4 regions of the Serratia ureilytica genome follow, and region 3 is predicted to be linked to each of the others. Evidence: predicted binding sites of a transcription regulator. Region 3 holds the regulator's gene; each other region holds the start of a gene.
The links. The regulator Fur, encoded in region 3, represses iron uptake genes when iron is present. The targets are predictions, from matches to a motif close to ATAATAATGAGAACNACTATCAA.

Region 1: J0X03_RS07915 (isochorismate synthase) is a predicted target of Fur. The motif match lies at 2,551-2,573, and genes of this name have one in related genera.
Region 2: fes (enterochelin esterase) is a predicted target of Fur. The motif match lies at 3,892-3,914, and genes of this name have one in related genera.
Region 4: exbB (tol-pal system-associated acyl-CoA thioesterase) is a predicted target of Fur. The motif match lies at 1,598-1,620, and genes of this name have one in related genera.

The regions. Positions count from the first base shown of each region.
Region 1 is NZ_CP071320.1:1,704,213-1,712,014, reverse strand. Features, by position in the region: gene rarD (EamA family transporter RarD) at 1-465, shown strand, start outside; gene dhbA (2,3-dihydro-2,3-dihydroxybenzoate dehydrogenase) at 467-1,225, opposite strand; gene J0X03_RS07915 (isochorismate synthase) at 1,326-2,516, opposite strand; gene J0X03_RS07910 (4'-phosphopantetheinyl transferase family protein) at 2,706-3,398, opposite strand; gene agp (bifunctional glucose-1-phosphatase/inositol phosphatase) at 3,560-4,789, opposite strand; gene J0X03_RS07900 (anion permease) at 4,936-6,399, opposite strand; gene citG (triphosphoribosyl-dephospho-CoA synthase CitG) at 6,425-7,309, opposite strand; gene citX (citrate lyase holo-[acyl-carrier protein] synthase) at 7,290-7,802, opposite strand, start outside.
Region 2 is NZ_CP071320.1:2,499,550-2,507,351, forward strand. Features, by position in the region: gene J0X03_RS11605 (antibiotic biosynthesis monooxygenase family protein) at 40-387, opposite strand; gene J0X03_RS11610 (helix-turn-helix transcriptional regulator) at 901-1,521, shown strand; gene J0X03_RS11615 (TonB-dependent siderophore receptor) at 1,572-3,761, opposite strand; gene fes (enterochelin esterase) at 3,964-5,271, shown strand; gene J0X03_RS11625 (MbtH family protein) at 5,301-5,525, shown strand; gene J0X03_RS11630 (non-ribosomal peptide synthetase) at 5,577-7,802, shown strand, end outside.
Region 3 is NZ_CP071320.1:3,773,862-3,781,663, reverse strand. Features, by position in the region: gene chiQ (ChiQ/YbfN family lipoprotein) at 1-156, shown strand, start outside; gene J0X03_RS17840 (beta-N-acetylhexosaminidase) at 170-2,827, shown strand; gene fur (ferric iron uptake transcriptional regulator) at 3,077-3,523, opposite strand; gene fldA (flavodoxin FldA) at 3,853-4,392, opposite strand; gene ybfE (LexA regulated protein) at 4,657-4,944, opposite strand; gene ybfF (esterase) at 5,201-5,974, opposite strand; gene seqA (replication initiation negative regulator SeqA) at 6,199-6,741, shown strand; gene pgm (phosphoglucomutase (alpha-D-glucose-1,6-bisphosphate-dependent)) at 6,819-7,802, shown strand, end outside.
Region 4 is NZ_CP071320.1:656,672-664,473, forward strand. Features, by position in the region: gene metC (cystathionine beta-lyase) at 66-1,262, opposite strand; gene exbB (tol-pal system-associated acyl-CoA thioesterase) at 1,694-2,674, shown strand; gene exbD (TonB system transport protein ExbD) at 2,678-3,100, shown strand; gene J0X03_RS03060 (LacI family DNA-binding transcriptional regulator) at 3,156-4,199, opposite strand; gene J0X03_RS03065 (sucrose-6-phosphate hydrolase) at 4,221-5,630, opposite strand; gene J0X03_RS03070 (sucrose-specific PTS transporter subunit IIBC) at 5,630-7,000, opposite strand; gene J0X03_RS03075 (carbohydrate porin) at 7,064-7,802, opposite strand, start outside.

The sequences.
Region 1 (7,802 bases), 2.1 Mb from region 3:
GTGGGCAATGAGCTGTATCAGGCGGGCGGCGTATCGTGGCCGACGCTGGTGGTAGCGCTAGGGTATCCGCTCTACTTTATTTTGCGGCGGCGTTTCGGCACCGACAATCTCGGCGGCCTGTGGTGCGAGCTGACGCTGATGCTGCCGGCGGCGGCCTGGTTCGCCTTCGGCGACGGCGGCGCGGCGGCGCTGCAGATCAATGCCGAGCTGTATTGGCGCATTCCGCTGCTCGGCGTCATCAGCGCCGTGGCACTGGTGTGTTACATCCTCGCAAGCCGCATGCTGCCGTTCAGCCTGTTCGGCCTGCTGAGCTATGTGGAACCGGTGCTGCTGGTGCTCGTCGCGCTGCTGCTCGGCGAGAGCATCAGCCAAAGCGAATGGCCAACCTATCTGGCGATCTGGCTGGCGGTGCTGCTGCTGGCGGCGGAGGGCGCGCGGCACCTGCTGCGCCGCCAGCGGGTCTGACTCAGGCGGCCAGCGTGGCGCCGCCGTCGATCACGATGTCCTGCATGGTGATGTGGCTGGCCAAATCCGAGGCCAGGAACAGCACCGCGTTGGCGATCTCGTCCGGACGCGCGATTTTACCCAGCGGGATCCCCAGCTTGAACATCTCGGGGAAGCCGGCGATGGTGCGTTGCTGCGCATCGTCGGTCTGCCACATGCCGCGCTGCATCGGCGTGTCGGTCGAGCCCGGCGACACCAGATTGCACCGCACGCCGAACGGCGCCATCTCCAACCCCACGCAGTGGTTCAGGCTGGTCAGCGCCGCCTTGGAGGCGCAGTAGGCCGCCATCTGCGCGCGCGGCACGTGCGCGGCGTTGGAGCCGATGCTGACGATCGCCCCGCTGCGCTGCGCCTTGAAGTGCGGCAGCACGGCGCGAAACAGGTAAAACGCCCCCGAGGCGTTGACGTTGATGCACTGGTGCCAGTCATCCACGCTCAGATCTTCGGTATTGCCCATGCGCAGAATACCGGCGGCGTTGACCAACACGTCCAGTCGCGGGTTCTCCGCCAGCTGTTGGCGGCACACCGCCTCCACCAGCTCCGGCCGGCTGATGTCCAACGTCACGCAGGGGTAAGGCAGATCCGGATTGGCGAATTCTCGGTCAAACCCCACCACCTCGGCGCCCTGGGTCAAAAAGTGGCGGGCGATCTGCTCGCCGATGCCGCGCGCCGCGCCGGTCACCCACACGCGTTTGCCGGTGAAATCCATCTGAATGCTCATGCGCGCACCGCCATCCGGGCGCACCGCCGGGTCATGTTGTTGTTCATCGTTGTCTCCTGCGAAAGGCTATGACGCGGCGCGGACTGCGCCGCAAAGAGGCCTACAGCGCGCCGCTGTTCAGGCCGAAAGCGTTGAGCATGGTGCCCAGTTTGGCGGTGGTTTCCATCCACTCGGACTGCGGCGTCGAGGCGGCGACGATGCCCGCGCCGGCGAACAGCCGCACCCGGTTGCCGCGCAGCAGCCCGCTGCGGATGACGATCGCCCACTCGCCGTCGCCGTTGGCGTCGCACCAGCCGACAATGCCGCTGAACAAGCCGCGATCGTGCGGTTCCAGAGCGGCGATCAGCTGGCGGGCGCTTTCGGTCGGGAAGCCGCACAGCGCCGGCGTCGGATGCAGCAGGCAGGCCAGCTGCATCACGTTGAGATTCGGGTTCAGCAGCTCGCCGCGAATGCGGGTGGACAGGTGCCACATGGTGCCGGTGCTGAGCAGCGACGGGCCGCTGGGTACGCTCAGGGTGGCGCACAATGGCGCCAGGTGGCGGCGAATGTCGTCGATCACCAGCTTGTGTTCGTATTTGTCTTTGGTCGAGCGCATCAGGCGCTCGCTGCCGAGGCGATCCTGCTGCGGATCGTCCTGTCGGCGCGCCGAGCCCGCCAGCGGATTGGTGTGGATCTCGCCGCCCTGCTTGCGGATCAGCAGTTCAGGGCTGGCGCCGATCAACACGCTGCCATCGGCCAGCGGCAGGGAGAAGTGGTAACCGGTCGGGTTCTGCACCATCAGGTTATTGAGGATCCGGTGGCCGGCCACCGGCTGCTCCAGCTCGATATCGAGGATGCGCGACAGCACCGCCTTGTCCAGCTTGCCTTGTTTAAAGCGGCTGACCGCTTCCGCGACCGCGTGTTTGAATCGCGGTTCGTCTGGAATACTGGTGCAGGCGACCAGGCGATGCGGCTGTTGCAGCATCGGGCGCGCGGCGCGGATAAAGCTGTCGTTGGCGACGAATCGGCTTTCTTCAGGTATATACAGGCAGGAAGGCCGGCGCGTGTCGAACGGAATGGCGCCCACCACCACCGGGGCCGCCTGGCCGGCGGCTTTGGCGCGCGCCAGCGCCTGGCGAATATGCTGCGCCAGCGCGCTGCCTTCCTGCTCGCCGCCGAACGCCGGCGTCTCGATACGCTCAAACACGCCGTGGGCGGAGAGGGAACGGAATTCAGACCGGTACAAAAAGGTCGATTGTTCGGCGTACTCAAACCCGGAGAAGGTTTGGTTTTCTGTCGTCAGTGTCGCCACAAGACCACTCCTTTGTTGCGCCTCACCAATGATAATGTTTATGCGAATAATTATCATTAGCTGTAAAGGGTGGGTAAATTACACCGGATCCCCACCGTCGGTCAATCTCCGATGAATGAATCTTTCCGCACGCCGCGGCAAATTCGCGTTACGCCACAACAAGAAATAACACACTGTTATTATTGTGTTTTAGCAAAAAATAAAAGTCGTGACATCGTCACCTTCACGCCAAAACCGCCCGGCGAAACGCCGTCCGGCGCAGCAATGCGGCGTCAACGTGGTGAGCAGCGCCAATTCGAACGTCTGCCGCTGCGCATCCACCGCCACCATCCGCGCATCAAGAAAATCGAAATATCGGCGCACCTGCGGGTACAGCGCTTTGAACAGGCTCTCTTTGGCGGAAAACGTCAGCGTCAGCAGCTCGTTGAACGGCAGCGTTTCGCCCAGCAACGTCTCGCGCTCCACCGGTGAAACGATCGCGTTCCACAGCTCCTCCGCTCGCGCCACGGACAGCAGCGTCTCCACATCCAGCCCAACGCCGCCCAGCCCGCTCTCTCGGTGTACGGCGCACAGCGCGGTATGCGAATTATGGCTCAGCGCCCCGGCGATGCCCGGCGGCCACTGCGGCGCGCGATCTTCGCCGCGCGCCAGGGTGAAATCGGCGAAACCGAGCGGCGCCAGCAGCTGTCGCGCCAGCACACGCCCGGCCAGATACTCCGCACGGCGTTTCGGCACCGCGCGCGCCAGGTGGTCCGGCAGCGTAAAGCCCGCCTCGGGAAAACTGTCGTCGCGATACTCCGCCAGCGCAAACTGGCAGCGCGCCACCTGGCCCGGATAGCCGTCCGGCGTGAAAAATTCGATATTGCGGATAAAAGTAGGCAACGGCGGTATCCATGATAAGCAGGCAGGCTGATGATGTTAGCCCCCGAAACGGCCTGCAACAATGACCCTGGGCAAAATAAATGGCGTTAAGTCCCGCGCGGCGGCGCGTTGGGCGAAGTGGGAAAAGGCCTCTCCCCCGCATTCGGGAGAGAGGCCGGGCATTACAAGATGCCTTTCATGGTCTTCTCGAAATCGCTCCAGGCGCAGAAGCCGTCTTTATCGATCGGGCAGCCTTTCAGCGCCAGCGTCACGCGCTGCGGCGGGGTTTGCAGCGTCAGCGGCGTCGCCTTGCGCAACTGCTCGGTGGACTGATAGACGTACTCGATCTTCAGCAATTCACGGTCGTTCTGCGCGTCGCGCCAGCGCTGGAACACCAGTTTGCCGCCGATCGGCGTTTTCTCGTACTGCTGCGGCAGCTGATACGGCTGGAACTGCATGGCCGACAGCAGCGAGGCGATATTGGAGTCGTGGCCCACCAGCACCGTCAGCTTCGGCGCGTCCGGTTTGCGCTCGCCCAGCAGCGCGTTGTTGATGTAGGTCAGCAGCGGCTTGGCGACGTTCTGCGCCACCACCGGCGAGGTGAACAGCGAATCCTGATAGCCGTCTTTCAACTGCGCCAGCTGCTGCCACTGGTGCGGCGTGGCGATTTTGCCCCAGGCCACCTCTTTCATCGGGAAACCTTCGTAGTACTGCAGCATAAAGGCGTCCACCAGCGAGTTGCCCACCCGCAGCGGGCCGGAGACGCCCGGCTCTTTGCCCGGCACCGCGCTCATCACGCTGGCTTCTTTGGTCAGGTCACAGTGTTTGTCGGTCTTGCAGGCGGCGGAATCCTTGTAGTCGATGATCTTCGCCAGCTGTTGGTAAGAAGCGTCCAGCTTCAGCGATCCCAGCGCGGCGTTCATCGCCGCCAGCGCCTGCTGGTTGAAGGCTTCGCCGGTGTCGGTGATGATCGGGTTGAAAGTCGGATCCATCTCGCCCATCTTGTCCTGATGGTGCACGCTGACGTCGCAGCCGGGGAACGCGCCGTTGCTGAAGAACTGCGCGGTGGCCACCGTGCGTTGCAGGCTGTTGGCGTAAACGTATACGCTGCCGGCGGTCGGGCAGCCCTCTTGCGGCAACAGGCCGGTCTGCTTCAGCCAGGCGTTGAAGTAGTGCCCCATATACACTTCCAGCACCCCGCCCTTGGTGGTCAGCTGGCCGCCCGGCGTTTCCCAGGCCGGCCAGGCCTTCGGCGTGGACTGCGCCAGCACGCTGCCGTTGTTGGCCAGCGGTGCACGCAGGTTATGGCGGCTCATCACCAGCACCTGTTCCAGTTGATAACCGCCGGCGTCCGCCAGCGCGTTCCCGGTGAATAACAAAGGCAGGCACAGCAATAACGTTTTTTTTCTCATCCGCAGAGGCTCCCGGAAAATGATTATTTTTAAGGTGTTAGCGTTTGCCTGCGTATGATGGCGGGGTTAGTGTGACAAGTGTGTGACAGGGTTCACGGGAAAAGATCGTACCAGCGGCCACCGGGCGGCGGCCGCTGTGCGTCAACTCAGTACCACAGGCTCATGATTGGCCAGCCGATCAGCAGCAGCGCGGCGATGTACACCACGCCGAGAATGCCCCCCAGGCGCCAGTAGTCTTTCGACTTCACATAGCCGCAGCCGTAGATGATCACCCCTGGCCCGGTGGCGTACGGCGTCAGCACGCCCATGATGCCGATCGACAGCACCAGCAGCATCGACAGCTGCTCCATCGGCACGCCCGGCAACCCTTTGCCGACCGCCAGGATCACCGGCAGCATGGTGGCGGTGTGCGCCGACAGGCTGGCGAACAGGTAGTGGGCGAAGTAGAACACCAGCACCAGCGCCACTACCGTCATGTTCGGCGAGAAGCCGTCCAGGTGGGTGCTCATGGTCTGGGCGAACCAGTCGATAAAGCCGGAGCGCGTCAGGCCGTTGGCCATCACCACCAGCGTCGCCAGGTTAACCAGCGTATTCCAGGCGCTGGAGTATTTGGTAATGTCTTTCCACGACACCACGTGCAGCGCCAGCATCAGCGACACCGCCAACAGGCACACCGCGGTGGCGTCCAGCACCTTGCCGCCGAACACCCACAGGCACAGGCTGAGCAGCACCAGGCCGATCAGGGTGTACTCCTTGCGCGTCAGCTTGCCCATTTCCCCCAGCGCGGTATTCGCCCAGGCGGCCACTTCGCTGCTGTGGGTCACGCCCGGTTTGTAGAGGTAGTAGGAGATCAGCGGCGCGATGATCAGCAGCAGCAGGCCGACCGGCAGGAATGCCAGGAACCACTGCATCCAGCTGATGTGCACCCCGGCTATCTTGCCGACGAACTCGATGCCCAGCACGTTCGGCGCGGCGCCGGTGACGAACATCGAGGAGCTGATGCTGGTGCCGACCACCATCATCCACATCAGGTAGCCGCCGATGCGGCGCGAAGAGGGATCGTTAGGGAAGGAATCGAACAACGGCGGCAGGTTTTTCACCACCGGGAACACCGTGCCGCCGGTGCGCGCGGTGTTGGACGGCGTGAACGGCGCAAGCAGGATATCGATGATCACCACCGCATAGCCCAGCGTCAGCGTGCGCTTGCCCATGAATTTCACCAGGAACAGCGCGATGCGCCGCCCCAGCCCGGTGGCCTCGTAGCCCAGCGCGAAGATAAAAGCACCGAACACCAGCCAGACGGTGGTGCTGGAGAAGCCCGCCAGCCCCCATTTCAGCGCCTCTTTACCGGCCTTGAAGCCCGGCTCCGCCAGTTCCTGCGCGCCGAACAGCACCCAGTTGGCGCTCAGCACGCTGACGGTCACCGCGATAAAACTGATGGCGGTGGCCGGGATCGGCTCCAGAATCATGCCGACGATCATCGCCACAAAGATGGCGAAATAGTGCCACGCCTGCGGCGGCATGCCGTCGGGCACCGGTATCAATAACAGGATCGCGAGCACCGCCAGCGGCGCTATCGCTTTCCAGATCTTTTCCTGGGTTTGGGACATAGGGACTCTCCTGAAGGCTTGGTTATTATTCTTGGGCACCCAGCTGCGCCAGCAGCCAGGTCACTATCAACAAGTCGGCGCTGCCGCCGGGGCTGAGGTTGCGGGCAATGCAATCGGCATCGAAGCGCCGCAGGCGCGCCAGGCCCGCCTCCCCCGCCGAGCCGCCCTGCGCCAGCAGTAAAGCCGCCCGGCGCCGCAGCCAGCGCAGCCCGCGCAGGCCGCCGCGCGAGGCGACGTTGGTGTCATCGTTGTGGGCCATCAGCCACAGCAGGCTGTCCAGCAGCGCCCGCTGTTCGTCGCCGCCGGCGGCCAGCCGTTGCCGATACAGCGGCAGCGCGCCGTCAAGCACCAACCGAAAACCGGATTCCGCCTCGCCGCGCGCGCCGCTGAGGCCATACGCAGCGAACAAGCGCTGGCCGGCGGTCTGCCCGGCGTTGTTGCATCGCAGTTCGCTGTCCACCAGCCCTCGGCACATCGCCGCCACTTCGGCGCATAACGATGCGGCGCTGATGGCCCGGCCCTGCTGCTGCAGGCGGCCGAAGGCGGCGCACAGCAAACCGAGTGAGAACACGCTGCCCTTGTGGGTGTTAATGCCGCCGGTGGCGCGAAACATCTGGTTTTCACAGGCCAGGCCGAGCGGCCGCAGCCGCGCCAGCTGCCGCTCTGCCGGCAAAGCCGCGTCTTCCCGTCCGCGCTGGATAAAACGCGGCAGCCACACGCCGATGGCGCGGGCGCTGCGATAGAAGTGCCCGAGATCCATGTCGCGGTGGGCGCCGGTGTTATGGCGATCCACCAGCCCCGGCTTGGGCGTGAGGTTGACTTCTACCAGCAGCGCGCGGAAAGCGGCGCGGGCGAAATCGCAGGCCGGTTCGGCACGGTGGGCGGGCAGGTTAATCGGCAGAGATCGCATCGTTGAACATCCTTTCCATTTCATGCAGCAGCTGCTCGCTGCTGTGCCGCCGCTGGCGGGCGCAGATCTTGGCCGGTTGGCCGCACAGCAGGCAGCGCCGTTCCGATAGGCCGATGTCGCGGCGCGACAAAATGCGCCCCTGCGTATCCAGCACGTCGATATCCCACAGCCGGCCGATCGGGCGGCTCACCTCCAGCTGCATGGCGCAGTCCTTCACCCGCTGGGCATCGGCGCGCAGCGCCACAAACCCTTCGCAACCGGTGGCGAGCGCCAGCGCCTCGGCCTGCGGGCTGGGCCAACCCTGTTCGGCGCACAGTCGCAGCAGCGTCGCCCACCCCAGGTTGAAGATGCCGCGCGTCAGCGCGCTGTCCTTCACCGGGCCGGGCACCACCAGCGTCAGCACCAGCAGCGTGCACTCGTGCTGCGCCAGCCACGCCTGCTGGCGCGCCTGACGGCATTCGCGGCTGGTGAGCAGCTCCGGCAGGCTGACCGC
Region 2 (7,802 bases), 1.3 Mb from region 3:
AGAAGACCGCGCCGCGGTGGCGTGGTCATCCGATACGCATTAGGCGCCGGTATGCTGATAGCGTTGTAATTCCACCGGTTCAGCGCCGATACTCGCGAGATATTCTTTGACGGACGCCGGCGCGGAAGCTTGCGTAAATTGGTAGATGTTTTCATCCGCATCCAACAGCGTCTCCCATTTTACAATGTTCACCCAGCGAGGCTCATTGTCTACGCTGATGCCCGAGTCACGCGAAATAAACCCGTTCTGGTTCGAGATAAATTCCTCTTCTACGCGCTTGTCCAATACGGCAAACGCTTCAGGGCTGAGTGAGGCCGGCAGTTTAAAACTTGAAATTTCAATAATGTAGCTGTTGGCGGAACATTCCGCCTTGGATTCATAATTCATAATAAAAGTCCTTTAAATTAAATTGCTTATACAACTCAAATTAAGCTGCATCCTTATTGCAGTACTGCAGGTTAAATTTATTCCTGATGTCTGAAATAAATAATTAGGAATAATCCGAATTGGCGCTTTGCTTTATGCAAAACATGATGATTTGTATGAGATTTTTCTTGCATAAGGGAGTTTGCTAATCAACTTGCCAACGGCCTTAAGCAATAATTCAATAACGGTGGTGCGGTTATTAATGTCATTGGCAAAGGGGCGGTTTTTAAATAAAAAAACGGTAGATGAACGGCGTGGTTAACCTATTTCCTTTTCCTCTTTGAAGGGGCGGGCGTTATTTCGCCGGCGACCGGCAATGGCCAATCATGCCCCCCCGTCGGGATAAAAGGTCACTTGCGGCGCAGCCGGTAGTGAGGGGGGAACCAACGCCATCCGCTCGGCAAGCGGCGGCAACTGCGGTATGCTAAGCGGCTGAACAACAAACCAAACCGGGCTATACGGAGACACCCCAGCGTGGCGAATTCTTCTTCTCAACTTGAACTGTTGCGGTCGGTCGCCGACGGCATCGCGGCCCTGTTTTTCCCGAATGCGGAAGTGGTGATCCACGATTTGGCCGCCAACAAGATAGCCTACCTGGCGAACAACCTGTCGAAGCGCAAACCGGGCGACGACGCGGGGCTGGAAGATTTCACGTTTGATGGCGGCGCCAACGTGACCGGCCCCTACGAAAAGCTGAACTGGGACGGCAAAAAGATGCGCTCGGTGAGCATCGCCGCGCGCGACGAGCAGGGTAACCCCAGCTATCTGCTGTGCATCAACCTGAGCACCACGATGTTCGAGGACGCCCGCAACGCGCTGGATATGTTCCTGTCGGTCACGCGATTGCAGCCGCAGCCGCAACAGCTGTTCAAAGACGACTGGCAAGAGAAGATCAATACCTTCCTGCATGACTGGCTGCGGCGCGAGAACGCTGCGCTCGGCGCGCTGAGCCGCGAACAGAAACGTCGGCTGGTCAGCGATCTCTATCATCAGGGGGCGTTCAAGGCCAAAAGCGCGGCGGACTATATCGCCAACGTGCTGTCGATGGGGCGCGCCACGGTGTACAAGCATCTGCGGGAATTGAAGCAAGAGTAAACGCGGCGGGAAAGGTGGAAGAAAGGGGCGGCGCTGGCCGCCCCTTTTCGTTACCAGCGGTAGTTCACCGAAGCGATGACGCTGCGGCCGCTGCCGTAGAAGCAGGCGTACTCGCCGCTGCAGGATGAAACGTATTTCTTGTCCGTCAGGTTCTGCACGTTGAGCTGCAGCGCCGCACCGCGCAGCGCCGGCGAGGCCTGGCCGAGATCATATTTCACCATGGCGTCGTACAGCGTGTAGTGCGGCACATCGTACTGGCCGGTGGCGTCGGCCGGCGCATCGCCGATGTAACGCACGCCGCTGCCGACGGTCAGGCCGTTGAGCGCGCCGCTCAGGAAGCTGTAGCTGCCCCAGGCGGACGCCGCGTGGCGCGGAATGCCCGCCGGGCTGTGGCCGATTTCGTCGGCCGAGTTGGAGTCTTTGGTCACCACGTCGGTGTAGGTGTAGGCGGCGATCAGCTTGATCTCCGGCGTCGGCTGAGCGTGCACTTCCGCCTCAATCCCTTTGGATTTCACCTCACCGATCTGCTCGTAGGCGGAGGTGAGACGGTTGTAAGACGCCACATTGCGTTGGGTGATGTCGAACCAGGAAAGGGTCAGCAGGGTGTTGCCGCCCGGGATCTGGTACTTCACGCCCACCTCGGTTTGTTTGCCGGTGGTCGGCTTGAGCGGGTCGGCGCCCGGCGCGCTCGGGTACAGGTTAGGATCGAACGAGGTGCTGTAGCTGACGTACGGCGAAATGCCGTTGTCGAAGGCGTAGAGCAGGCCCGCACGGCCGGTGAACTGGGCATCGTTGTAGGTCTGCTCTTTGCCGCCGCTGGTGCGATCGCGGGTGTTGACCTGCGACCAGTCCTGACGGCCGGACAGCAGCAGGTTCCAGTTATTCCACGCCAGCTGGTCCTGCAGATACACCCCGACCTGATTCAGCGTCTTCAAGTCGCTGGAAGCCAGCGCCAGCGTGCTGCCATCGATGCTGGGGCGAACCGGGTTGGCCCAGTCGATCGGGTAATCGTTGCCGCGATCGCGATACATCTTCGAATCGATATGGCTGTAGCGGTAATCCAATCCGCCCAGCACCGTGTGCTTCACCTCGCCGGTGTCGAACAGGCCCTTCAGTTGGTTATCCACGCCAAACTCGTTGGTCATCTGCGTTTCATGCTGCGCCATGCGGGTGACGGTGTGGTCGTTGACCTTCGAGTTTACGTTATAAACCAGATACTTATAGTCCTCATCACGGTGGGTGAAACGCAGGTTCTGGGTAAACGACAGCGCATCGCTGAAGTTGTGCTCGAGGCTGTAGCCGATCGACGCCTGCTCGCGCCGCGACTTGTTGAAGCTGGGTTCGCTGATGTTGAAGTCATAGGGCACATAGCCCGCGCTGGTCGGGAACAGCGTGCCGGCGCGCGGCAGGAAGTTGCGCGATCCGGCTTTCGGATCGTTCTGGTAGCTGGTCAGCAGCGTAAAACTGGTGTCTTCGTTCGGCAGCCAGGTGAAGGCCGGGGCGATGGCCACCCGTTGCTGCTTGCTGTCTTTGACAAACTCATGTTCGGTTCTGGCGATACCGTTCAGGCGATAGAACAGGGTGTTGTCGTCGTTGAGTTTGCCGCCGAAGTCGAACGCCGTTTCCGCCAGATGACGGTTGCCGGTGCTGAATTTAACTTCGTGAATGCTCTGGGCGGTAGGGCGTTTGCTGGTCATCACCACCACGCCGCCGGGGCTGACCTGGCCGTAAAGCACGCCGGCCGGGCCGTGCACCATTTCCACGCGCTCCAGCAACCAGGGATCGATCTGCCCGGCGCCGCCGTTTTGGCTCGAGAGGCCAAAGTGCAGGCCGTCGAGCAGCTTGGGCGCGTAGCGGAAGCCGCGGCTGATCACTTCGTCATTGCGGTTGGAATTGCCGCGATAGGTGGTGACCACCCCGCTGGTGTAGTTCAAGGCGTCGGCGACCGACGCCGGTTCCTGGTCGTTCATTTGCTCGCGCGTCACCACCGAGATGGACTGCGGGGTTTTGCTCAGCGGGGCGGCGGTTTTGGTGCCGGCGGCGCTCTCTTTGGCGACGATCCCTTTGACGGGCGCGGTCACGCTGCTCTGCGCGTCGGCGGTCACCACCATCGTCTCGTCCGCCGCGGCAAAAGCGTTTTGCGCGAAGGGCAGTAGCGCCAGCGTCGCCCCCAGCAACAGCCGGTTGGCGGACATCGCCTCTGCACTATCGTTTTCTATCCCTTTGTTTCTAATATTCATTATCTCTCCTGCATGCCTACTTTTGTGTGTAATGCCACCCTGATAAACCCCGCAATGCCGATGAATACGGTTTCCCTCGTCGACGCGGAGACGTCGCGTTTGCACGACGGCAAAAATCCGACAAATAGTATTGAAAATGATAATGAGTATCAATACGATTGTCAGGTTTTGTAAAAGTCACGCACGTTATGTAAGGGGCGCTATGGAGTTTTTGCCGGAAAAGAGGCCAGAACACGGCCATGAGGGATTGGCGGCGCACTGGCTGCGTGAGGCGGCGGCGGGGCAACCCGCATGGTGGCAGAAGGTTGCCGCTCATGGCACGCCTGTCGTCGACGCGCACGATGAACAGCACGTCAGAATGACCTGGCTATGGCGCGATCCTGCCGGCGACGAGCGGCTCTCGCCGATATGCCGCGTCTATGCCGATATCAACGGCATTACCGACCATCACAGCACGACCCCCAGCAGCCTGAAAAGGCTCCCCGGCACCGACGTTTGGTACGGCGCGGCCGTTGTCGATCGCCGCTGGCGCGGCAGTTACAGCCTGATCCCGATTACGGCGCGAGATCTTCCTCCCGTCTTTAGCGACGACGAAACGTTGCGCGATCGCCAGCAGCGCGCCTGGTGGGTATCGCTGTTCCCGTTGGCGATCGCCGATCCGCTGAATCGCACCTCGCTGGGGCCGGCTTATCGCCCGCGCGCCGTTTCCCTGGCTCAGGGGCCGGACGCGGACGACCAAAGCGCCTGGCAGGCCGCCGATCGGCCGTTGGATGAAGCGCGGCTACAGCTTTTTCACTGGCACAGCGAACGGCTGGGCACCCGGCGGCGCGTGTGGCTGTATGCCGGCGGCGAGGCGGCGGACAACGCGAACCGCCCGCTGGTGCTGCTGCTCGACGGCCAGAACTGGATCGAAAGGCACGCATTGCTGCCGGTGATTGAGAACGAGACCGCAAAAGGGCATCTGCCGCCCGCGTGCTGGCTGCTGATCGATGCGATCGATGGCGAACACCGGGAAAACGAACTTCCTTGCAACGCCGCCTTTTGGCAGGCGGTGATCGACGAACTGCTGCCGCAGGCGCAGCGGCGCGAACCGTTCAGCGAAGAGGGGGCGCGCACCGTGGTCGCCGGCCAGAGCTACGGCGGGCTGGCGGCGTTATACGCCGGCCTGCACTGGCCCGAGCGCTTCGGCCATGTGCTGAGCCAGTCCGGCTCCTTCTGGTGGCCCACGGTGCAATTCGTTACCCAGTTTGAAAAACGCCACGAGTTGGAGGAAGGCTGGTTGATACGCCAGGTTCGGCAGCGCGGCGCGACCGCGCCGACGCTCACCGTGATTCAGCAAGCCGGCGATCGGGAGGCGGACATCGAATTCGTCAATCGCCAGATGCACCAGGCGCTGACGGCGGCCGGGCATCGTGCCGACTACCGCGTGTATTCCGGCGGACATGACGCGCTCTGCTGGCGCGGCGGTCTGGTGGACGGCGTGCGCCGGCTGCTTTCCGCAATGAAGTAATTCCACATTTTGACAGACAGGTAAGGCAAATGACTCAGGAACAACAAAACCCGTTCGATGACGAAAGTCTCCGTTTCTCCGTGTTGGTCAACGCGCAACAGCAGTACTCGCTGTGGCCGCAGTTTGCCGATACGCCGCCGGGATGGCGCGTGTTGATGGGGCCGGCGTCGCGCGGTGAATGTATCGACTATATCGAAGCGCACTGGCAGGACATGCGGCCGGCGTCGTTGAAAGCGGCGGATGCGCCGCGTTAATCGCCGCACAGCCACATCGCTACATTCCGTTTGAGGAAAAGGACAGACACCATGTCAGAAACGCTTTCTTTGCCGGATACTCAGGTCGAGTATCGGGATTATCCGCTGGTTGCGGCGCAACCGGGGATCTGGATTGCCGACCAAATCGCGCTGCGGCGCAACAGCTTTGCCGTGGCGCACTACACCGAACTGCACGGCGATATCGATCGTTCGGCGCTGGAGCGCGCGATTCGCCAGGGGCTGGCGGAGGCGGATACGGTTCAGGCGCGCTTCTTTGAGGCGCAGGACGGCCAGCCGGTGCAACGTTTACCGCTGAACGCGGATCCCGCGCGGGTGCTGGCGCCGGAGTGGTTTGACTTCAGCGCGCGGCCAGACGCCGAACAGGCGGCGCTGGCGCTGATGCACGACGATCTGGCGCAGGATCTGCCCGCGGACGGCGAGCGCCCGCTCTATCGCCATGCGGTGATCCGCATCAGCGCCGATCGCTGGTTCTGGTACCAGCGCTTTCATCATCTGACCCTGGACGGCTTCAGCTTCGAGGCCATCACCCGCCGGATCGCCGATATCTACCGCGCGCTGCGCCACGGGCTGTCGCCGGCGGCCTCGCCGTTTACCCCGTTCGGCAAGGTGGTGGAAGAGTTTCAGCAATGGCAAACGTCGCCCGCACGCCAGCGGGCGGCCGAATTCTGGCGGCAGCATCTGCGCGATCTGCCGTCGCCGCTGTCATTGGCGACGGAAAACCGCGAGGTCGAACCGGGCGCTCGGCCGCTCAAACAGGCGCTGGTGCTGCCGGAGTCGCTGTTTGACGAAGCGCTGCGCGATGCAGCGCTGCAGTCGTTGCAACCGGCCGATATCGTCACGGCGGCGCTGGCGATGTATCTGGCGCGCATGAGCGGCGAAACCCGGCTCTCCATCGGTTTTCCTTTCATGCGCCGCATGGGCTCGCAGGCGCTGGCGGCGATCGGCCCGGTGGTTAACGTGCTGCCGCTGCTGCTGAACGTGACGCCGGAGATGTCGCTGGCGGACGTCTGCCAGGCCACCGCGGCGGAAATCAAACAGGTGCGGCGCCATCAACGCTATGAGGCGGAGCAGATCAAACGCGATCTCGGCCTGGTCGGCGGCCATCAGGAGCTGTACGGCCCGGTGGTCAACGTCAAGGTTTACCACAGCGCCTTGTCCTTCGACGGTCAAGCGGCCGTTACCCATACGCTGGCGATGGGGCCGGTCGACGACCTCGAGTTTGAGATCGGTTTTCGAAGCGGCGTGCTGACGCTGTCGTTGGTGGCCAACCCGGCCAAATACGCGCCGCGCACCTTGCAAGGCCATGCGGAGCGCATTGGCCATTGGCTGCAGCAACTGGCGCGGCGGCCGCATCAGCCGAACGGTCAACTGGCGCTGGTCAGCGAAGGGGAGCTGCGCCAACTCGCGGCCTGGGGGCGCGGCGCTGAGCTGACGCCGCCGGCGGGCATGGTGTCGATCATGGACGCTTTCCAGCGTCAGGTTGAGCGACAGCCCGAGGCGTTGGCGGTGACCTGCGGCGATGTGCGCCTCAGCTACCGTCAACTCAGTGAACGGGTGATGCAACTGGGGCGCGTGCTGATCGAAAGCGGCATCGGCGCCGAAGACGTGGTCGCCATCGGCATTCCGCGCTCGGTGGACACGCTGGTCGCGCTGTTTGGCGTGTTGGCCAGCGGCGCGGCCTATATGCCGCTCGATCTGGATTATCCGCGTGAACGTCTGGCGCTGATGTGCGACGACGCGCGGCCGGTGATGCTGCTGACCCACAGCGACACGCGGGCCAACATGCCGGATCTGCCGCAGATCATGTGCCTCGATGAGGCGCAATGCCGGGCGCGCTGCGCGGCCGCCGAGGCCGCGCCGATATCGGACGAAGAGCGGCGCGCGCCGCTGAACGAGGCGCATCTGGCCTACATGATTTACACCTCCGGTTCGACCGGCAAACCCAAAGGCGTGATGTCCACGCACCGCGGGCTGCTGAACCTGTTCTTGTCGCATCAGGCCTCTCTATTCGGCCCGGCGATTGAAAAATTCCAGGCTCGCCGCGGGCGGCGTCTGCGCGCCGGGCATACCGCTTCGTTCTCTTTCGACTCCTCCTGGGAGCCGCTGTTCTGCATGATGATGGGCAGCGAACTGGTTATCTTCGATGAAGAGCTGCGCCGCGACCCCTGGGCATTGCTCGAACAGACCCAACAGACCCCGATCGATCTGCTGGACATCACGCCGTCGTTCCTCTCGCAGTTGGTGGATTGCGGCCTG
Region 3 (7,802 bases):
AAACAACAGAAACAGCACCAGCAGTTCGCCGCGCAGGAAACGGTACGGGTGATGGATTATCAGAACTGCATTATGGCGGTTCACAGCGGCAACGGTCAGGCTTACGACGCCAAGTGCGGCAAGCTGTGGCAAGAAATTCGCGATAACAATAATTAAGAAGGACGAGAAGATGAACGCATTCAAACTGAGCGCACTGGCCGCCTTGACGGCAACGATGGGATTCCTGGGCGGCATGGGGAGCGCCATGGCCGATCAACAGCTGGTGGATCAGCTGAGCCAACTGAAGCTGAACGTGAAAATGTTGGATAACCGCGCCGGGGAAAACGGCGTGGATTGCGCGGCGCTGGGCGCCGACTGGGCCTCATGCAACCGGGTGTTGTTCACCCTGAGCAACGACGGGCAGGCGATCGACGGCAAAGACTGGATCATTTATTTCCACAGCCCGCGCCAGACTCTGCGGGTAGACAACGATCAGTTCAAGATCGCTCACCTCACCGGCGATCTGTACAAGCTGGAGCCGACCGCCAAATTCAGCGGTTTCCCGGCCGGTAAGGCGGTGGAAATCCCGGTGGTCGCCGAATATTGGCAGTTGTTCAGAAACGACTTCCTGCCCCGCTGGTATGCCACTTCCGGCGACGCCAAGCCGAAAATGCTGGCGAATACCGACACCGAAAATCTGGATCAGTTTGTGGCGCCGTTTACCGGCGATCAGTGGAAGCGCACCAAGGACGACAAAAATATTTTGATGACGCCGGCTTCGCGTTTTGTCAGCAACGCCGATCTGCAGACGCTGCCCGCCGGCGCGCTGCGCGGCCAGATTGTGCCGACGCCGATGCAGGTGAAAGTGCACGAGCAGGACGCCGATCTGCGCAAAGGGGTATCGCCGGATCTGAGCACGTTGGTCAAGCCGGCGGCGGATGTCGTCAACCAGCGCTTCGCGCTGCTGGGCGTGCCGGTTCAGGCCAACGGTTACCCGATCAAGACCGACATCCAGCCGGGCAAGTTTAAAGGCGCGATGGCGGTGCCGGGCGCTTATGAGCTGAAGATCGGCAAGAAAGAGGCGCGGGTGATCGGCTTCGATCAGGCCGGGGTGTTCTACGGGTTGCAGTCTATCCTGTCGTTAGTGCCGACCGACGGCAGCGGCAAGATCGCCACGCTCGACGCCAGCGATGCGCCGCGCTTCCAGTATCGCGGCATTTTCCTCGACGTGGCGCGCAACTTCCATAAGAAGGATGCGGTGCTGCGCCTGCTGGATCAGATGGCGGCTTACAAGCTCAACAAATTCCACTTCCACCTGAGCGATGACGAAGGTTGGCGAATCGAAATTCCCGGCTTGCCTGAGTTGACGGAAGTCGGCGGCCAGCGCTGCCACGATCTGAGCGAAACCACCTGCCTGCTGCCGCAGTACGGCCAGGGGCCGGATGTCTACGGCGGTTTCTTCACTCGTCAGGACTACATCGACATCATCAAATACGCCCAGGCGCGCCAGATTGAGGTGATCCCGGAGATCGACATGCCGGCGCACGCCCGCGCGGCGGTGGTCTCGATGGAAGCGCGCTACAAGAAACTGCATGCCGCCGGCAAAGAGCAGGAGGCCAACGAGTTCCGCCTGGTGGATCCGACCGATACCTCCAATACCACCTCCGTGCAGTTCTTTAACCGTCAGAGTTACCTGAACCCGTGCCTGGATTCCTCCCAGCGCTTTGTCGACAAGGTGATTGGCGAGATTGCCCAGATGCATAAAGAAGCCGGCCAGCCGATTAAGACCTGGCACTTTGGCGGCGACGAAGCGAAAAACATCCGCCTGGGCGCCGGCTACACCGACAAGGCGAAACCGGAACCGGGTAAAGGCATCATTGACCAGAGCAATGAAGACAAGCCGTGGGCCAAGTCTCAGGTGTGCCAGGTGATGATCAAAGAGGGCAAAGTGGCCGACATGGAGCACCTGCCGAGCTACTTCGGCCAAGAGGTCAGCAAGCTGGTGAAGGCGCACGGCATCGACAGAATGCAGGCCTGGCAAGACGGCCTGAAAGACGCCGAGAGTTCGAAGGCGTTCGCCACCTCGCGCGTGGGGGTCAACTTCTGGGACACCCTGTACTGGGGCGGTTTCGACAGCGTCAACGACTGGGCCAACAAAGGGTATGAAGTGGTGGTCTCCAACCCGGACTACGTCTATATGGACTTCCCTTACGAGGTGAACCCGGACGAGCGCGGTTACTACTGGGGCACCCGCTTCAGCGACGAGCGCAAGGTGTTCAGCTTCGCGCCGGACAACATGCCGCAGAACGCGGAAACCTCGGTTGACCGAGACGGCAACCACTTCAACGCCAAGAGCGACAAGCCGTGGCCGGGGGCATATGGACTTTCCGCTCAGCTGTGGAGCGAAACCCAGCGCACCGACCCGCAGATGGAATACATGATCTTCCCACGCGCGCTGTCGGTGGCGGAGCGCGCCTGGCATCGCGCCGGTTGGGAGCAGGACTATCGCGCCGGCCGCGAATACAAAGGCGGGGAAACCCACTTTGTCGATACCAAGACGCTGGAGAAAGATTGGCTGCGCTTCGCCAATATTCTGGGCCAGCGTGAACTGGCCAAGCTGGACAAAGGCGGCGTGGCTTATCGTCTGCCGGTGCCGGGCGCTCGCGTGGCGGGCGGCAAGCTGGAGGCGAATATCGCGCTGCCGGGGTTGGGCATCGAGTACTCCACCGACGGCGGTAAGCAGTGGCAGCGCTATGATGCCAAGGCTAAACCTGCGGTCTCCGGCGAAGTACAGGTGCGCTCGGTCAGCCCGGACGGCAAACGCTACAGCCGCGCCGAAAAGGTCTAAGAAGGGCGGTGCGGCCCGCAGTTTTGGCGGCGGGCCGCATCATAACGAAGGGGGAATGCGTTCGCCCGCGCGTGTCGGCGCAGGGCGGACGTTGTAGTGAGAGTAGTACGTGGAGTCGCTGTGCCGCTGCAATTGTGGTATTTCATGACATGATTTTCCCCGGCTGGTCCGGGGATTTTTTTTCCCGTTGTACGGCGGGCATAAAAAAACCGCCTCAAGGTGAGGCGGTTTTTCATAGCCGGTCAGGGCTTATTTCTTGTCGTGCAGCGTTTCGTCTTCGCGACAGTCGCCGGTTTCACAGTGGCCGTACAGGTACAGACTGTGGTTGGTGAGCTTGATGCCGTGCTGCTTGGCGATGTCACGCTGGCGCACTTCGATGGATTCGTCGCTGAATTCGATCACTTTGCCGCAATCCAGGCAAATCAGGTGATCGTGGTGATGCTGTTGGGTCAGCTCGAACACGGACTTGCCGCCTTCGAAATTGTGACGTGTCACAATGCCCGCATCGTCAAACTGGTTCAGTACGCGATAAACCGTCGCCAGCCCGATCTCTTCGCCCATATCAATCAGTTTTTTGTACAAATCTTCCGCACTGACGTGATGGCATTCCGGATTTTGCAGTACTTCCAGGATTTTGAGTCGCGGAAGCGTGACTTTTAAGCCGGCCTTCTTCAATGCGATGTTGTTGTCGGTCATGCGAATTCAGTCCTGTTACTATGCTAATCAAGTTGAGGCGTACTCGCCTGTGGCATCGGTCGGCACAAAGAGTTAATGCGTCTCATTATAGAACCGGTTGTACTAAATGGAAACCGCCGGTTGTTAACAAAGATATAATTGCACTATTGCATGTTTTGCATGCAACGCCTTGATGGATGGGATAAACCGATATCTCAGTCTACCGTGACGGGGTGGGAAGTTACAAATCTGTAGCTTCTATCGCAGCAATCCCTGTTGCCGATGACGGCCCTGTCGGCACACTATGCACTTTACAGGGCCTTTGTTCAACCTTTCGCCAGTCCCGGCGTTTAGCCGACGATATCGGCCAGGCTCAGCTCTTCGACGATTTGTTTGACCCAGGCGTCCACGCGCTCGTTGGTCAGCTCAGGCTGACGGTCTTCGTCGATCGCCAGACCGATGAAGTGGTTGTCGTCCGCCAGGCCTTTGGAGGCCTCGAAGTGGTAGCCTTTGGTCGGCCAGTGGCCCACGATGGCCGCGCCACGCGGTTCGATGATGTCGCGGATGGTGCCCATCGCGTCACAGAAGTATTCCGCGTAGTCTTCCTGGTCGCCGCAGCCGAACAGCGCCACCAGTTTGCCGTTGAAGTCGACTTCTTCCAGCGTCGGGAAGAAATCATCCCAGTCACACTGCGCTTCACCGTAGTACCAGGTCGGGATGCCCAGCAGCAGGATATCGAACCCTTCCAGGTCTTCTTTGCTGCTTTTAGCGATGTCATGCACTTCAGAGACGTCGTCGCCAAACTGTTTCTGGAGAATTTTCTGGATCATTTTGGCAATGTTTTCGGTATTGCCAGTGTCGCTGCCAAAGAAAATGCCTACAGTAGCCATATCGCGTATAACCTTTAAATTCAAGTAATTGCATTACTCGATGCCAGCACTGCCGCCGCTGACGCCGATTAAAATGATGCCATGACAAGAGCCTTTCGCCACGGGGGCGGGCGCCGACAGGCGCAGTCTCTTGCCGGTAAATGCGTATCATGCCAGAAAGTGGCGCCGGGGTTTTATCGCATTTATGCGATGCCGGAGAATGAAGAAAAGCGTGGTCGATCCGGCGTTGTCCTTAACGCCGCGCCGCGCGTGCGGCCGAAGAGATCAATGTTCCGGCTGTTCTTCCGCCAGTTGCGCCAACAGCATCTGCTCGATGAGTTCGCTGCGGCTAATGTTGCGCTGTTCCGCCAGTTTGTTCAGGGCGTCCACCGCATCCGCGTTGATTTTCAGCTCTACGCGCCGCAATCCACGCACTTTATCGCGCCGTAACTGATTGCGCTTATTGATTCTAAGCTGTTCATCGCGGGAAAGCGGGTTGGTTTTCGGGCGCCCCGGACGGCGTTCATCTGCGAACAGATCCAGCGTCGTGCGATCCGTTTGTTCTTTTGCCATAGGTAGCGGTACTGCAAGGGAGTTTGCATCAAAAAGCGCTCGCACGCTTCCGGAGGCATCGGTTAACACACTTCGGGCCAATAAACCCTAACCCAAATTCACCCCCGACCCGGCGTTCGCGAACGCGCTGGCGCGGCGGCAAAATTATAGCGCGCCATATTACCCCAGCAGATGGAGCGGCGACAATGCCTAACTGCGGGCTAAACGCGCTAAGCCGTTATCTTTAGCGCGTTTTTTCACCAGGTGAGCGTATTTTTCAGGCTTCGTCGAGGAAACGGTGGATGGCGCGCAGCACCGCCTCCGGTTTTTCGGCGTGCACCCAATGGCCGGTGCCGGCAACGACGTGCGCGCGGGCCTGCGGGAACTGGCGGGCGATGTCCGCACGGTAGCTGTCCTGCACGTACGGCGACAGGCCGCCGCGAATGAACAGGGTCGGGTGCGGCCAGGCCGGCACGTCCTGCCAGCCGGTGATGTCATCATAGCGTTCAATCAGCACCGGCAGGTTGAAGCGCCATTCGCCGTTATGGAAGGATTTCAGCAGGAACTGGATGACGCCTTCTTCCTGCAGGTAATCACGCATCAGCTGGGCGGCGGCCTGGCGCTGGGTGATGCCGGCGGCGCTGACGGCCTTCAGGGCGGCGAAAATCTCGTCGTGACGTCGGGTCTGGTAATTCACCGGCGCGACGTCGATGACGATCAGCTTGGCGACGCGCTCGGGCGCGATGGCGGTCAGCGCCATCGCCGCTTTGCCGCCCATCGAATGGCCGATGACGATCGCTTTCTCAAGCCGCAGTTCGTCGAGCAGCTCCAGCAGATCCTGCGCCATCGCGGGGTAGTTCATCTCGTCGGCGCGCGGGGAGAGGCCGTGGTTGCGCAGATCGACCTTAATTACGCTGTGACGCTGATGCAGATCGCGCGCCAGCACGCCCAGGTTGTCCAGATTGCCGAACAGCCCGTGGATCAGCAGCACCGGCAGCGCGTCTGACTCGGCGGCCAGCAGTTGATAATGTAATTTCATGGCGAAGTTCATACTGAGAGAGATTCAGATTAGGGTATCATGATTGAATCGCACGATGAATCATGCGGAATTTTCGCGGCGCGGGCTTGGCAGTGCCGGCTATAGGTATTAGTCTGCATTTGCCGTCCGGAGGCACATTGTTGTGTTCGCCCCAGCGCTTTTAACCTTATAATCCCATGGCTTGAATGCAGGATCTGGCTTCAGGTTCTAAGTAGAAAAAACAGTATTGGATAAAGATGAAAACTATTGAAGTCGACGAAGAGCTTTACCGTTATATTGCCAGCCACACGCAACACATCGGTGAAAGCGCGTCCGATATTTTACGCCGCATGTTGAAATTCACCGCCGGTCAGCCGGTGCGCGCGTTGCCTGCCGCCAGTGCGTCGCCGTCCGTCGAAGCGGAAAAAGCGGCGCCGGTTCAGCGCCCGCGCGATCGCGTACGCGCCGTGCGTGAACTGCTGCTGTCGGATGAATACGCCGAGCAGAACAAAGCGGTCAACCGTTTCATGCTGGTGCTGTCCACGCTGTACACCCTCGATGCCGCCGGTTTTGCCGCCGCCACCGAGGCGTTGACCGGCCGTACCCGCACCTATTTCGCCGGCGATCAGCAGACCCTGCTGGCCAACGGCACGCATACCAAGCCGAAGCATGTGCCGGGCACCCCTTACTGGGTGATCACCAATACCAATACCGGCCGCAAACGCAGCATGATCGAACACATCATGCAGGCGATGCAGTTCCCGGCGGAACTGATCGAGAAAGTTTGCGGTACCGTCTAATTTAGCGAACAGCCCGTCATGATGGCCGTGCGCGACGTATTTGCCCGGTCACCGACAGGGATGAGGGAGATATGTCGATGGCGAATAATCCACGTGCCGGGCAGCCCGCCCGTCAAAGCGATCTGATCAACGTAGCCCAGCTGACGTCGCAGTACTATGTGCTGCAACCGGAAGCCGGCAATGCCGCACATGCGGTGAAGTTTGGCACCTCCGGCCACCGCGGCAGCGCGCAGCGCCACAGCTTCAACGAAGCGCACATCCTCGCCATCGCTCAGGCGATCGCCGAAGTTCGTCATCAGCAGGGCACCACCGGCCCGTGCTACGTGGGCAAAGACACCCATGCGCTGTCCGAGCCGGCCTTTATTTCCGTGCTGGAAGTGCTGACCGCCAACGGCGTCGATGTGATCGTGCAGGAAAACAACGGCTTCACGCCAACGCCGGCGGTATCGCACGCCATTTTGTGCCACAACCGCCACGGCGGTGCCCAGGCCGACGGCATCGTCATTACGCCGTCCCACAACCCGCCGGAAGACGGCGGCATCAAATACAATCCGCCGAACGGCGGCCCGGCTGACACCAACCTGACGTCAGTGATCGAAAAGCGCGCCAACGAACTGCTGGCGCAGCAGCTGAAAGGCGTGCAGCGTCAGTCGCTGGACAAGGCCTGGAACAGCGGCCACCTGCACGCCAAAGATCTGGTGCAGCCTTACGTCGAAGGGCTGGTGGAGGTGGTCGACATGCCGGCCATCCAACGCGCCGGCCTGAAGCTGGGCGTGGATCCGCTCGGCGGTTCCGGCATCGCCTATTGGCAGCGGGTGGCGGAACACTACAAGCTGGATCTGACGCTGGTGAACGATTCCATCGATCAGACGTTCCGCTTTATGCACCTGGATCACGACGGCATCATCCGCATGGACTGCTCGTCGGAGTCGGCGATGGCCGGCCTGCTGGCGCTGCGCGACAAATTCGATTTGGCGTTCGCCAACGATCCGGATTACGACCGCCATGGCATCGTCACGCCGAAGGGTCTGATGAACCCGAACCACTATCTGGCGGTAGCC
Region 4 (7,802 bases), 2.0 Mb from region 3:
GTTAGTGTACCGCTAATAGCTTAAGCCGACATTAAACGAGACGAAGAAAATTACCGGAATCCGCCTTAGCGCACGCCGTTGAGGCGATCGAAGCCGGCCGCCAGATCGGCGATCAGGTCTTCGACGTTCTCCAGACCGATATGCAACCGCACCAGCGTGCCGGAAAAATCGACGCCGCCCGCCGGGCGGATCGCTTCCAGTTCTTCCGGCTGATTGGCCAGGATCAGCGACTCGAAGCCGCCCCAGGAGTAGGCCATGCTGAAGTGGCTGAAGTTGTCCAGGTAAGCGGCCAGCTGCGCCTCATCCAGCCGCTCTTTCAGCACGAAGGAGAACAGCCCGTTGCAGCCGCTGAAGTCGCGGCGATAGAACGCGTGGCCTTTGCAACTGGGCAGGGCCGGGTGATTGACCGTCGCCACCTCCGGCCGTTCGGCCAGCCAGTTGGCGACCTCAATGCTGCTGCGTTCGTGCTGCTTCAGGCGCACGCTCAGGGTACGCAGGCCGCGGCTCGCCATGTAGGCGGTGTCGGCATCCACCATCTGCCCCATCAGATAGGAGTACTCGCGCAGTTGATCCCAACAGCGCGCGTTGGCGACGGCGGTGCCGAGCATGTAATCGGAATGGCCGATCAGGTATTTGGTGCCGGCCTGAATGGAGATATCGATGTCGAAATCCAACGCCTTGAACAGCACGCCCGCCGCCCAGGTATTGTCGATCATGATCACCACCTCCGGCGCCACGGCGCGAATGGCCTGCACCATCGCCGGAATGTCCTGCACTTCCAGGGTGATGGAGCCGGGGGATTCCAGGAACACCACGCGGGTGTTGGGTTGGATCAACGTGGCGATATCGGCGCCGATCAGCGGATCGAAATAAGTGGTGCTGACGTTCATGCGGCCGAGGATATGGGTGCAGAAATCCTGGGTCGGTTCGTACGCCGAACCAGTGACAAGCAAGTGATCGCCGGCGCCGACGAACGACAGGATCGCATTGGCCACCGCCGCCGCGCCGCAGGGGTACAGCACGCAGCCGGCGCCGCCCTCCAGCTCCACCATCGCATCCTGCAGGGCGAAGTGGGTCAGGGTGCCGCGTCGGCCGTAAAACAGCTCGCCGTGGGCGCGTTGCGCGGTGGCGTGTTTTTTGGCAGCGACGGAGTCGAAGACCAAAGAAGAGGCGCGTTGCGTGACGGGATTGACGGAGCCCTGGGTGTAACGCTGGCTGCGGCCGGCGCCGATCAGCGTGGTTTCGATATGTTTTGACGTCATGGTACCTGGCTCACCTCTGGTTGCTCTGCACGTGCCCGTTTGCGATAGCCCTTACGTTAACATGAGTTAATATAGCCATCCAGACGTTTTAACTTCCAGATATAGAAACGGCTATAATTGTCTGTCGGGCGCGCATTTCTCGCCTCATCCTTCTGCCGTGGTGCGAGAGAGAAGCCCATTCATCGGTCAAGACGCCGTTCGGCAGCGCGGCGTTGTTGCGTCGTTGTGGGAGAAAAGTAACGAAATAACCCTATAAAAGGGGCAGTTGGCGGTGAACGGACGCAGATTGGCGCTTTATGCCGGGGCTGGCTAAAATTTTCTCGTTTATTTGGTAAATAATAATGAGAACTACTATCAATCCCCGGTTGGTTTGATATGATCGCACGCTGAATTATTCCTTAATTTTGATCGGTAATGGGTGGAGGCACAGCGTGAAAACGGCTGGCAAGAATTTAAATCAAGGATCGTTCGGCCAGGGCCGGGCGCAGTGGGGCAAGGCCTTCGGCCGCAGCCTGATGGCTTCTATGGTGCTGGTCGTGGGGCTGGCCGGCAGCGCGCAGGCCGCGCCGGCGAGCAATCCGGCCGTTGCCGAAAGCGTTGCGCCGACCACCGCGCCTGCACCTGCGGCAGCCGCCGCGCCGGAGAGCATCACGCCGGTGAATCCGGCGCCAACGATCCAGCCACCGGAAACCCGCGGCATGGACCTGTCCGTTTGGGGCATGTACCAGCACGCCGACGCGGTGGTGAAAGCGGTAATGATCGGCCTGGTGCTGGCCTCGATCGTGACCTGGACCATTCTGTTCTCCAAAGGCAGCGAACTGCTGCGCGCCAAGCGCCGTCTGCGCCGCGAGCAGTTGGCGCTGGCCGAAGCGCGCTCGCTGGATGAAGCCTCCGAGCTGGCGCAAAACTTCGCCCCGGAGAGCGTCAGCGCGGTATTGCTGAACGATGCGCAAAACGAGCTGGAGCTGTCTGCGGAATCCAACGACAACAATGGCATCAAAGAGCGCACCGGCTTCCGCCTCGAGCGCCGCGTGGCGGCCTACAGCCGCAACATGGGCCGCGGCAACGGCTTCCTCGCCACCATCGGCGCCATCTCGCCGTTCGTCGGCCTGTTCGGCACCGTGTGGGGCATCATGAACAGCTTCATCGGCATTGCCCATTCGCAGACCACCAACCTGGCGGTTGTGGCGCCGGGCATCGCGGAAGCGCTGCTGGCGACCGCGCTGGGCCTGGTGGCGGCGATCCCTGCCGTCGTTATCTACAACATCTTCGCCCGCGTCATCAGCGGCCATCGCGCCCAGGTGGGCGACGTGGCGGCGCAGGTCATGCTGCTGCAGGGCCGCGATCTGGATCTGGCCGCGACGGCGGAAGCCAAGCGCTCACAGCACGCGCACCAACTGCGGGCGGGGTGAGTTATGGCGATGCGCTTAAATGAAGATCTGGACGACAGCGGCGAACTGCATGAAATCAACGTGACGCCGTTTATCGACGTCATGTTGGTGCTGTTGATCATCTTTATGGTGGCCGCGCCGCTGGCAACGGTAGATATCCGCGTCGATCTGCCGGCTTCTTCCGCCAAGCCGCAGCCGCGGCCGGAAAAACCGGTGTTCCTGTCGGTGAAGGCCGACAAGCAGCTCTACGTCGGCGATCAGCCGGTGAATGCCGATCAGCTGACTTCGGTGCTGGATCAACGTACCCAGGCTAACAAAGAAACCACCATCTTCTTCCAGGCGGACAAGAGCGTGGACTATGAAACGCTGATGAGCGTGATGGACACCCTGCGTAAAGCCGGCTACCTGAAAGTGGGGCTGGTGGGCATGGAGGGCGCCGCCAAGTAGCGGCAGCAAAACGATAAAGGGCGCTCAGGCGCCCTTTTTTATTGATTCTGAGATATCACTCCCCGGCTAACAAAGCCCGGGAACCGGCATGACGCCAGTGGATACGGCCCGGCAGATAAAGCGCGCTCTGTTCCAGCGGCCGTTCGTCGATAAGCGAGGTGACTTGGTCGAAGCTATGTTGCGCCAGTGCCAGGCAGTCTTGCGCGACCGTGTCTATCTTCAGCGTCATGCAGTCGAACAGGTAGTGATCGTCGAAGCTGCACAGGTGAATATCGCTCTCCATCAGCTGATGCTGAGTCAGATAACGCAATACGCCTTCCAGCAGGCCGCAGGCGGCGGTAAACAGCGCTTTAGGCGGACGCCCCAGCTGTGCGCACAGCTGAGCAAACATCTCGTAACCTGAGCTGGGGTGATAGTTGCCGTTGATGATCCATTCCGGTTTGCATGTGATGCCGGCGCGCTCCAGGCCAAGCTGGAAGCCGGCGAGGCGATCGCGGGTCGGCGAAATGCGCGGTTGCCCGCCGAGAAAATAGATCTCATCCGGATGTTGGCGCGCGACCTTTTCCACCAGGTCGGCAGTCGAATTGACCGAATCGGTGATCACCAGCGGCAGTTCGGAGCCGGCGATCAGACGGTCCATCTGCACCACCGGCAGCCCGGCGTTGATCTTCTGGTATTCCGCGTCGTTCAACTGGCTGGAGGCGACGATCAAGCCATCCACCTGCCGCTGCACCAGACTGTTCACCGCCATCATCTCCTGCGCCGGGTTTTCATCGGTGCAGGCGATCAGCAGCTGCAGACCGGCTTCGCGGCACAGCGTTTCCAGCTCGCGCGAAATCACCGCAAAGCCGTAGTTGGTCATCTCCGGCACCACCAGCCCCAGCGTGTGGCTGCGGTTGGAGCGCAAAGAGCGGGCGTGGATGCTGGGCTGATAATGGTGTTCGTGCGCCAGCGCCAGAACGCGATCGCGGGTGTCGTCGGACACCCGATATTCCTTGCTGCGGCCGTTCAGCACCAGGCTGGCGGTCGATTTCGACACCCCGGCCAGCGTGGCGATGTCACTGATGGTAATGCGTTTATTTTTTTTCACTGACGCCATCTGAAGTCATCGGAGGATGCGTCATTCTAGCATGCATGGCGTCAGCGGCCAGTATTCCAACGCCAGCGGCGCGCTCCCGCACAGCCGCAGTTGCGGCTCACCAGCCGGGAAGTAGCGCGCGCTCATCACCGCCTCGCCGCGGTTGATGAAAATTTCCACGCTGGAACGATCGAACAGCAGTTGCAGATGCGTGACCGAGCCGCGCCAGTAACGGTGCTCCGGCCGGCCGTCGGTCAGGGAAGTGCGCGTCAGCTGCAGCCTTTCGCCGTCCCAGTTCAGCGTCATCGCGTCGCCAAAGGTTGCGCTGAACGCGCCCTGCGGCGTCATTTGCAACTCCGCGGCCCCCAGCGCATAGGCGGGGGCGTCATCGGCGCGGCCTTGCCAGCCTGCTCGCTCACCGCGCAGCTGTTGCAGCTCGCGCGCCGGGCGCTGGTGGAGGCGGCCATGCCGCAGCGACAGCTCGCGCGGGCAGGTCATGGTGTGGATCCAGCCGTAACGGCGCGTCGGATGGGCTTCTTCATCTTGATCGGGCACGCCCATCCAGCCGAACAGCAGGCGGCGGCCATCTTCCGCCAGCGTCGTCTGCGGCGCGTAGAACTCGAAGCCGGCGTCCAGCTCGCGGAATTCGCCGTGGCTGAAGGCCGCCTGCCGGTAATCCAGCTTGCCGAGCAGATAGCCGGCCTGATAACGGTTGAGATAGCGTTCCGGCTGCGGCGCCAGCCCCTGCGGGCAGCAGATCAACACATCGGCGCCGTCCAGCGTGAACAGATCCGGGCACTCCCACATGTAGCCGAATTCCTCTAAGCCGTTCAGACCGGAACCGGCGATCTCGCCCAGCGATTGCCAGTCACGCAGATTGCTGGAACGAAACAGCAGCACCTTACCGCGATCCTGCAAGTCACGCGCGCCGAGCACCATGTACCAGTCATTTTGATGACGCCACACTTTCGGATCGCGTACGTGACCGCTGTAGCCCTCCGGCAGCGGCAGCACCGGCCCGAGCTTGCGGTATTCGCCCCGTTCGCTTTCCTGAGCCAGGCATTGGTAAGCGGTGCGTGAGCCGTCTGGGAATTTCACGTTGCCGGTGTAGATCAGCGTGATTTTGTCTTCCGCCGCCACCGCCGAGCCGGAGTAACAGCCGTGGCTGTCGTAACAGGCGCTGGGCGCCAGGGCGATTGGCTGGTGCTCCCAACGCAGCAAATCGGCCGACTGCCAGTGTCCCCAGCATTTGTTGCGATGATCGCAACCCAGCGGATTCCACTGATAAAACAGATGATAAACGCCGTTGTGCTGGATAAAGCCGTTGGGATCGTTCAGCAGGCCAACGCTGGGCGCCAGATGCCAGGCCGGGCGGTGCGGATCGCGCAGCGCGAGCGGCTGGCCGTTCATGACCGCCCGCATTGCCTGTTTGATTAAGCTGAGTTCTTCCATCATTGCGCGTCCGTTTTGTATTTCAGCAGCAGAGAGAGGACAAAGGCGCTGCCAAACGCGATCGCCAGACCGATGATATAGCTGACCAGAGAACTGGCCTGCACGATCGCCATGCCGGGGATCGCCGTCAGCCCGACCGCGTTCATGCCGACATGGTTGGCCACCACCCAGGCCCCGCCGAGCGCGCCGCCCGCCAGCGCCGCCAGAAACGGTTTCACGAAGCGCAGATTGATGCCGAACAGCGCCGCCTCGGTGATGCCGAGCATGGCGGAAAAGGCCGAAGGCACCGCAATGGCTTTGATTTTGGCGTCGCGGGTTTTGAAATAGACCGCCAGGCAGGCGCCGCCCTGAGCGATGTTGGCCATCGACCAGATCGGCAGCAGGAAGTTGACGCCGATAGTGGGGTTGCCGAGCAGCCCGGCCTCTACCGCGTGGAAACTGTGGTGGATGCCGGTGATGACGATAGCGGAATAGAGGCCGCCGAACAGCAGCCCGGCGAACCACCCCGCATGAGCGATCAGCGTGCTGAGCACGAAGGAGATGCCGTCGCCCAGCGCACGGCCGGCGGGGCCGATAAACAGCAGGGCGACAAAGCCTGAGATCACCACCGTCAGGAACGGCGTCAGGATCAGATCGAGCGCGTTGGGGATCACCTTACGCAGACGTTTTTCCAACAGGCTCATGAACCACACCGTCAGCAGCACCGGAAATACCGTGCCCTGGTAGCCGATCATGGCGATGTCCAGACCGAAGAAATTCATGGTGTGGAACCCGCCGGCGACGCCCCAGGCATTGGTCAGCGCCGGATGCGTCAAAATGCCGCCGAGCGTGGCGCCCAGATAGGGATTGCCGCCGAATTCGCGTGCGGCGGTGAAACCGATCAGAATCGGCAGGATAATGAACGCCGCCGAGCTGAACATATCCAGCATGATGAACAGCGCGCTGTTGGCATCGGCCCAGCCGTAGGTTTTCACCATGCCGAGCAGCCCCATCAACAGGCCGGAAGCGACGATCGCCGGGATGATTGGCACGAAGATGTTCGACAGCAGGCGCGCGATGCGCTGCAGCGGGTTGAGCTTTTTCGCCGCGATATCGGCGGCTTCGGCCTTGCTGGATTCGCTGACGCCCGCCGCCTTGATGAATTCCGCATGCACCTTGTTGACCAGTCCGGTGCCGAAGATCACCTGGATCTGACCGGCGTTGCTGAAGCAGCCTTTAACGCCGTCCAGTTTGCCGATGGCCTCTTTGTCCACCTTGCTGTCGTCCACCAGCACCAGGCGCAGGCGCGTGGCGCAGTGGGCGGCGCTGGCGATGTTCTCTTTACCGCCGAGCAGCGGCAACAGCGCGTTGGCGGTTGCGGTAATGTCCATGTTGTCCCCTTGCTAAATAAAAATACCGCCGCGCAGTTTGCGGCGCAGCGCCGTGAATCGATGTCAGAAGAAATACTTGAATCTGGCGCGCATGCCGTAACGCTGGTCGTTGTCGCCGTTGGCGATCTTGTTGTCGGCGTTGGCTTCCAGCAGCGACACATAGGCGCCTAAATACAGGTTGAAATTCTTCATATTCATAATGTTAGGTATCTGATACGACGCGTGAACGGTGTGGATGTCGTAGTTGCCCGGTTCGCTGAGCGGGTTGTGGATATCGGCGGCGATCCCGGCGGTATTGAACTCTTTGATATTGTTATGGGCATAGATATAACCCAGTTCGAAGCGTCGCCACAGCACGTTGACGCCGGCGGTGAAGTCTTGCTCGCCTGAGGCATCCAGATAGGCGGTGCTCAGGTTGGCCACCACGCCGTTATCCGGGTTGGCGGCGCTGTTGTTCCAACTCATCGTCATGCCGTAGCCGTTGCGCTTGGATTGGTCGACGAAGCGGCCCTGGCTGTCCTGATAGCCGTAAGCGTTATTCACCACGTTGCTTTCCATCGCCGCCGCGATGCTGAGGGCGTCTTTCTTCCAGGCGATCACCGGGCGCAAATAGGCGACGTTTTTCTTATTTTCCAGCGCATTGCCGTGGTAGCTGTTGTCCTGGAACAGCGAGGTGCCGTCTTCCACCAGCGTGTTCAGTTCGAAATAGACATCCCCGGCGTATTTGCTCAGCATCAGGTTGCCGCCGCTGCTGCTGCGACCGCGGCCTTCTTTCATCATGTAGATATAGCCGAAGCCGTCG